Regions from separate parts of the Streptomyces sp. AM 4-1-1 genome, predicted to be linked through region 1. Evidence: riboswitches for the same ligand, from Rfam matches in the RefSeq annotation. Region 1 holds a riboswitch; the other holds the start of a gene.

What was found. Region 1 has a riboswitch for thiamine pyrophosphate ahead of PZB75_RS23960 (thiamine ABC transporter substrate-binding protein). Riboswitches for the same ligand answer to the same signal wherever they lie in the genome.
Region 2: it holds a riboswitch for thiamine pyrophosphate, as region 1 does, so the genes downstream of both, thiC (phosphomethylpyrimidine synthase ThiC) here and PZB75_RS23960 (thiamine ABC transporter substrate-binding protein) in region 1, are expected to answer to the same signal.

The regions. Positions count from the first base shown of each region.
Region 1 is NZ_CP119145.1:5,621,729-5,625,572, reverse strand. It holds gene PZB75_RS23965 (iron ABC transporter permease) at 1-1,481, opposite strand, end outside; gene PZB75_RS23960 (thiamine ABC transporter substrate-binding protein) at 1,574-2,677, opposite strand; TPP riboswitch at 2,749-2,852, opposite strand; gene rlmN (23S rRNA (adenine(2503)-C(2))-methyltransferase RlmN) at 2,892-3,844, opposite strand, start outside.
Region 2 is NZ_CP119145.1:3,476,598-3,480,441, reverse strand. It holds gene PZB75_RS14870 (YibE/F family protein) at 1-1,303, opposite strand, end outside; TPP riboswitch at 1,375-1,508, shown strand; gene thiC (phosphomethylpyrimidine synthase ThiC) at 1,501-3,294, shown strand; gene PZB75_RS14860 (hypothetical protein) at 3,647-3,844, opposite strand, start outside.

The sequences.
Region 1 (3,844 bases):
ACGGCGACGGGCAGGGTCGGATTGTCCGGGCGTGCGATGAACACCGTCGCCCCGAACTCCCCCAGCGACACGGCGAACGCGAAGCCCGCCGCGACCAGCACCGCCCGCCGCACCAGCGGCAGATCGACCTCCCGCCAGGCCCGCAGCGGCGACGCGCCGAGCACGGCGGCGGCCTCCCGCAGCCGGCCGTCCACCGCCCGCAGGACGGGCAGCATGGTCCGTACGACGAAGGGCACGCCCACCAGCGCCTGGGCCAGCGGCACCAGGACCCACGAGGTCCGCAGATCGAGCGGCGGCTTGTCCAGGGTGATCAGGAACCCGAATCCGACGGTGACGGCGGACACCCCGAGCGGCAGCATCAGCAGCGCGTCGAAACCGCGCACCAGCCGTCCCGCGCGCCGGGTCAGCGCAGCCGCCGCCAGCCCGCCGACGACCAGCGCGATGACGGTGGCGACCAGTGCGTACCGCAGGGAGTTCCAGATCGCCTCGATCGGCGCCACCAGGAACACACCGCCGGCGGCGTCGACCGACCCGAGGGCGCGGTAGAAGTCGAAGCCGTGGCCGCCGCCGGGCACGGCCAGTGACCGCTCCACGAGCACCCCGAGCGGCAGCAGGAGCAGCACCACGACGGTCAGCAGCACCCCGCCGAACAGCGTCCACTGTCCGGCGCCGCGCGGGCGGCGCGCGGTCTGCGCCGGATCGACCAGCTTCAGCGCCGTCTCCCTGCGGCGCACGGTCCTGGCGTGCACGGCGAGGATCGCGCCGACCGCGGCGAACTGGACCAGCGTCAGCACGGCGGCCGTCGGCAGGTCGAGGAACTGGGCGGTCTGCCGGTAGATCTCCACCTCCAGGGTGGAGAAGGCCGGGCCGCCGAGGATCTGCACGACACCGAAGGAGGTGAAGGTGAAGAGGAAGACCATCAGCGCGGCGGCGGCCACGGCGGGCGCGAGGGCCGGCAGGGTGACCCGCCGCCAGGCCGCGAACCGCCCGGCGCCCAGGACCCGGGCGGCCTCCTCCTGGCGCGGGTCGAGCTGCGACCACAGTCCGCCGACGGTCCGCACGACCACCGCGTAGTTGAAGAAGACATGGGCGAGGAGGATCGCCCACACGGTGGTGTCGAGGCGTACCCCCCACATCTCGTCGAGGAGGCCGCCCCGCCCGAGGAGCGCCAGGAACGCCGTGCCGACGACCACGGTCGGCAGCACGAACGGCACGGTGACGACCGCGCGCAGCAGTTGCTTGCCGGGGAAGTCGAGGCGGGCGAAGACGTACGCGCCGGGCAGCGCGATCAGCAGGGTGAGCGCCGTCGAGGCGAGCGCCTGCCAGCCGGTGAACCAGAGGACGTCGAGGATGTCCGGCCGGGCCAGCACCTCGCCGAACCGGCCGAACTGCCAGACACCGCCGGTCTTCAGTCCCCGGCCGACGATCGCGACGACGGGGTAGGCGAAGAACAGCGCGAAGAAGGCGAACGGCACGGCCATCAGGGCGAGCCGTGTCACCGCGTCCCGGCGTGCCCGGCCGCCGGGGCGCCCCGCCTCCCCGCGCGCGCCCACCCCGCGGCCGGGGGGCTTCGTTACTTCACGACGAGCGAGGACCACGACTGGACCCACTGCTCACGGTTCTTGGAGATCTTCTCCGGGTCGACCGTGGCCGGCTTGTCGACCTTCGCGCCGAACCTGGTGAAGAGTTCCGGCAGCTTCGCGTCCTTGACCACGGGGTTCACGAACATGGTGAGCGGCATGTCGTCCTGGAACTTCTCGCTGATCAGGAAGTCCAGCAGGGCCTTGCCGCCCTCCTCGTTCTTCGCCCCGGTCAGCAGACCCGCGAACTCCGTCTGCCGGAAGCAGGTGCCGGTGGCGACGCCGGTCGGCGCCTCGGCCGGCTGCGGCTTCGCGTACAGCACCTCGACGGGCGGGCTGGAGGCGTACGACACGACGAGCGGGCGGTCGGCCTTGGCCTTGCGGCCGCCCGCGGAGCCGGAGAACTCCTCGTTGTACGCCTGCTCCCAGCCGTCGACGACCTTGACCCCGTTGCTCCTGAGCTTCTTCCAGTAGTCCTCGTGGCCCCCGTCGCCGTAGGCGGCGACCGTGCCGAGGAGGAAGCCTAGACCGGGCGACGAGGTCGCCGGGTTCTCGGTGACGAGCAGGTTCTTGTACGCGGGCTTCACCAGGTCGGCGAAGCTCTGCGGCGGGGCGAGCTTCTTGTCCGCGAAGTACTTCTTGTCGTAGTTGACACAGATGTCGCCGGTGTCGACGGGCGTGACCCGGTGCTTGTCCCCGTCGAGCCGGGCGTCGGGCGAGACCCGGTCGAGGCCCTTCGCCTCGTACGGGGTGAACAGCCCGTTGTCGAGGGCGCGTGAGAGCAGGGTGTTGTCGACGCCGAAGAACACGTCGCCGCGCGGGGAGCCCTTGGTCAGGATCTCCTGGTTGAGGGCGGCTCCGGCGTCACCGCTCTTCAGTACCTTGACGGTGTAGCCGGTCTCCTCGGTGAACGCCTTCAGCACGGCGGGGGAGGCGGCGAACGAGTCGTGGCTGACCAGGGTGACCGTCTTCGACCCGGTCCCCTTCGACGCGCCGCTCCCGGCGCCGGAGTCGTCTGAACCGCCGCAGCCGGCCAGCGCCGTGACGCCGAGGGCCGCGGCGAGCGAGATCGCGGCGGTCTTCGTGGTGGTGTGCATTCATTCCTCCTGGGGGTGACCAGGAAGAGACGCGGCCCTGCCCGCTCCGGAGAGCGGGCAGGGCGCAACAGCTCGAGTAACGACCGAACTTCCTACCCGGAATGACCCGGGCGAGGTTCAGAGGGTCTGCGGCGTGCCGCACTCTCAGCGCTGTGGCGCTCCCCTGTCGGAATATGAAGTTGGTTCGGCCCAGGCTACACGTGCCTTTTCGGCCTCAGCGCTCGGCCGCCGCCAGCTGCCCGCAGGCCCCGTCGATCTCCTGACCACGGGTGTCCCGGACGGTCACCGGCACCCCGTGGGCGGCGATCGCCTCGACGAACGCCTTCTCGTCCTCGGGCCGGGAGGCCGTCCACTTCGAACCGGGCGTCGGGTTCAGCGGAATGAGGTTGACGTGCACCCGCTTGCCCTTGAGGAGCCGGCCCAGCAGGTCACCGCGCCACGCCTGGTCGTTGATGTCACGGATCAGCGCGTACTCGACGGAGATCCGGCGGCCGGACTTCTCCGCGTACTCCCACGCGGCGTCCAGCACCTCGCGCACCTTCCACCGGGTGTTCACCGGTACGAGCGTGTCGCGCAGCTCGTCGTCGGGGGCGTGCAGCGAGACGGCCAGACGGCACTTGAAGCCCTCGTCGGCGAACCGCAGCATCGCCGGGACCAGTCCGACCGTGGAGACGGTGACGCCCCGCTGCGAGATCCCGAGCCCGTCGGGCTCCGGGTCCGTCAGCCGCCGGATCGCGCCGACCACCCGCTTGTAGTTGGCGAGCGGTTCGCCCATGCCCATGAACACGATGTTGGACAGCCGCGCCGGACCGCCGGGGACCTCACCGTCGCGCAGCGCCCGCATGCCGTCCACGATCTGGTGCACGATCTCGGCGGTCGACAGGTTACGGTCCAGGCCCGCCTGCCCGGTCGCGCAGAACGGGCAGTTCATCCCGCAGCCGGCCTGTGACGAGACGCACATGGTGACGCGTTCGGGGTAGCGCATCAGGACGGACTCGACGAGCGTCCCGTCGTGCAGCTTCCACAGCGTCTTACGGGTGGTGTCGTCGTCGCAGCTGATGTGCCGTACGACGGACATCAGGTCCGGGAACATCGCGTCGGCGAGCTTGTCCCGCGATCCGGCCGGGATGTTGGTCCACTCGGACGGGTCGTGCGCGTACCGCGCGA
Region 2 (3,844 bases), 2.1 Mb from region 1:
TCCGTACGATCTCCTCCGCCACCAACTCGCTGTTGGCCACTGTCCCCACACCGCTCTCAGCGATCGAGAACAACAACAGCAGTGGAAGCGCGGCGCCCGCATAGGCGAGCACGAGCGTATTGACGACCGAGGCGATGTGGTCGCGGCCGATCCTGATCGCCGCCCGGTAGAGCTTCCGCGCGCCCATCGCCGGATTCGCCTGATGCAGCTCCCAGACCGCCGACGTCTGAGTGACCGTCACGTCGTCCAGCACGCCCAGCGAGCCGATGATGACCCCGGCCAGCAGCAGCCCACTCATGTCGATGCCCGGGTACAGGCCGTGGATGAGTCCGGTGTTGTCGTCGGTGTTGCCGCTCAGATGCGCCCAGCCGATGAAGAGGGAACCGAGCAGTCCGATCAACAGCAGGGAGATCAGTGTGCCGAGCACGGCGACGGATGTGCGGGCCGTCACCCCGTGGCACATGTAGAGGGCGATCAGCATGATGGCTCCGGCCCCGACGACCGCGACGACCAGGGGGTTCGACCCCTGAAGGATCGCCGGGAGAATGAACAGGGTCAGCACGGCGAACGACACCGCGAGCGCGACCAGCGCCATCACCCCGCGCAGCCTGCCCACGACGACGACGGCGAGCGCGAACACCCCGGCCAGCAGCGCCATCGGGAGCGCCCGGTCCACGTCCGTCACGGAGTACTGGAGATCGTGGGGCGCGTCGGGCGCGTACGCCACCACCACTCCCTGGCCCTGGCTCAGTTGACGCGGTGAGTCGGGCTGGACGACCTCCACGAAGGTGCGGCCCTTGTTCCTGCCGCTCGTCACCTTGACGGTGGCCTTCTTGCACAGGCCCGACGCCGCGTTGACCGCCTCGCGCCCAGAAGGTGTCGAGGTGTCACCGGTCGGAGGCACCTGGGCGGCGTTCACGTCCTCGCAGGCGACCCGTTCGACGGCCACCACCTGGGCCTGTTCGGTCTGCCGGTCGAAGCCGACCCCGGTGCGTTCGTGCGCCGGGGCGCCGCCCGGCCAGAGCGCCACCAGGCCGACCACCACGGCGGCGGCGAACGGGATCAGCACGGCCGCGATGACTCTGCGCAGATGCGTGGACACCGGAGCGGCCGGGCCATGGCTGTGCGCGTGGCTGTGTGCGTGACCGTGCGGCTCGGGTGCCGGATCGCGGCCCGGACGACGAGCGGCACCGGCACCTGAGCGCGCACCGGCATCAGAACCGGCGCCCGCCACAGAAGCGCGGCCGGCGGTGGAATCGGGAGCGGTGGGCACGGAATCGGAAGAGGTATGGGGGGACGTCACCGGCCGATCATCGCAAGTGCGGCAGGGGCCCTCTGTTCAGCACGCCAGGTAGGGCGCTAGCGTGGTGACACCTTTGCACACGCGGGAGCTCGGAGCACCGGGCTGAGAGGGCGCTGATCTCCGTACAGCCGTACGGGACATGCTGCGCCGACCGCCGAACCTGTTACCGGGTAATGCCGGCGTAGGGAGTAGGTCTCATGACCACATCGGACGCACGCACGCCTGCTTCGGAACCGAACGCGCCCAGCGCGACCGGCGACGAGGCCGGGAAGTCCATCGGCTGGCACAAGGGATACGTCCAGGGTTCGCGCCCCGACCTCCAGGTGCCGGTCCGTCAGGTGCACCTCACCAACGGCAAGGACGTGACCCTGTACGACACCTCGGGGCCGTACACCGATCCCGCCGTCGAGACCGACGTCCGCCGGGGGCTCTCGCCGCTGCGGGAGAAATGGATCATCGCCCGGGGGGACACCGAGGAGTACGCGGGCCGGCCCGCGCGGCCCGAGGACGACGGGCTGAAGCACACCGCGCCGCGAGGCGGGCTGCGCAACCTCGACGCGGTCTTCCCCGGCCGCCCCCGTCAGCCCCGGCGCAGCCGGGACGGGAAGCCGGTGACCCAGCTCGCGTACGCCCGCAGGGGCGAGATCACGCCCGAGATGGAGTACGTCGCGATCCGGGAGAACGTCGGGCCCGAGGTCGTACGCGAGGAGATCGCCGCGGGCCGGGCCGTTCTCCCGGCCAACGTCAACCACCCGGAGATCGAGCCGATGATCATCGGGAAGCGGTTCCTGGTGAAGGTCAACGCCAACATCGGCAACTCCGCGGTCACGTCCTCCATCGAGGAGGAGGTGGACAAGATGACCTGGGCCACCCGGTGGGGCGCCGACACGGTCATGGACCTTTCCACCGGGCGCAACATCCACACCACCCGTGAGTGGGTCCTCCGGAACTCCCCCGTGCCCATCGGGACCGTCCCCCTCTACCAGGCCCTCGAAAAGGTCGACGGCAGGGCGGAGGAGCTGACCTGGGAGATCTACAAGGACACGGTCATCGAGCAGGCCGAACAGGGCGTCGACTACATGACGGTGCACGCGGGGGTGCGGCTGCCGTACGTACCGCTGACCGCTCGACGCAAGACCGGCATCGTCTCCCGGGGCGGTTCGATCATGGCCGCGTGGTGCCTGGCGCATCATCAGGAGTCCTTCCTCTACGAGAATTTCGAAGAGTTGTGCGAAATCCTCGCCACGTACGACGTGACGTACTCCCTCGGCGACGGACTGCGCCCCGGCTCGATCGCGGACGCCAACGACGAGGCACAGTTCGCCGAGTTGCGCACCCTCGGTGAGCTCAACAGCGTCGCCAAACGGTTCGGTGTCCAGACGATGATCGAGGGGCCGGGGCACGTCCCGATGCACAAGATCAAGGAGAACATCGACCTCCAGCAGGAGATCTGTGAGGAGGCGCCGTTCTACACGCTCGGCCCGCTGACCACGGATGTCGCCCCGGCGTACGACCACATCACCTCGGGCATCGGCGCGGCGATGATCGCCTGGTGGGGGACGGCGATGCTCTGTTACGTCACTCCCAAGGAACACCTGGGCCTGCCCAACCGGGACGACGTGAAGACCGGCGTCATCACCTACAAGATCGCGGCACACGCGGCGGACCTGGCCAAGGGACACCCTGGCGCGCAGGACTGGGACGACGCGCTGTCGGACGCCAGGTTCGAGTTCCGCTGGGAGGACCAGTTCAATCTGGCGCTCGACCCGGACACGGCAAGGGAGTTCCACGACGAGACGCTGCCGGCCGAACCCGCCAAGACCGCGCACTTCTGCTCGATGTGCGGGCCGAAGTTCTGCTCGATGAAGATCTCCCATGACATCCGCCGGGAGCACGGCGGATCACAGGCGGAGATCGAGGAGGGCATGGCGGAGAAGTCCAGGGAGTTCGCGGCGGCCGGGAACCGGGTGTACCTGCCGATCGCCGACTGAGCCCGCCGCCCGCGCCGCCCCCGCTGTCCTCGCCGTTCGTTGAGGGGGCTGCCGGTGTGTTCGTCGGACCGGCGCGGTCAGCTGAGAGGATGTTCGGCTGCCCGCACCGGTCCCGGGATCGGGGTGCGAGGCCGCCCAGGGGTGCGATGGCGTGTCGAGATACACAGTCGCGTGGAGGCACACGGTCGTGTCGGGGCGCGCGGTCGCATCGGGGCGCGCGCCGGTCTCGTGGTACGGAGTCGCGGTCGGGGACGGGACTGTGGCTGTGGGCAGGTCAGTGGCCGTGGGGTGGTTGCGTGGCTGTGCGTAGGGTTCACGGTCGTGGGGCGGGTCCGCCGACCGGGCGCCCGTCTCACTCCGGCTGGTGGTCGGGGCCGCCGAAGTCCGGGCTCGTGAAGTCCGGACTGGTGAAGCTCGGCCGCGGTCCGGCCGCCGGGCCGCCGCCCGGACTGGAGAAGTCGGGGCCGCTGTAGCCGACCTTCGGTATGCGGTTCGGCGAACGGCGTGGGGTACGGGAGGCGAGGCCGGCTCCGGGGTCGTCCATCGCGTC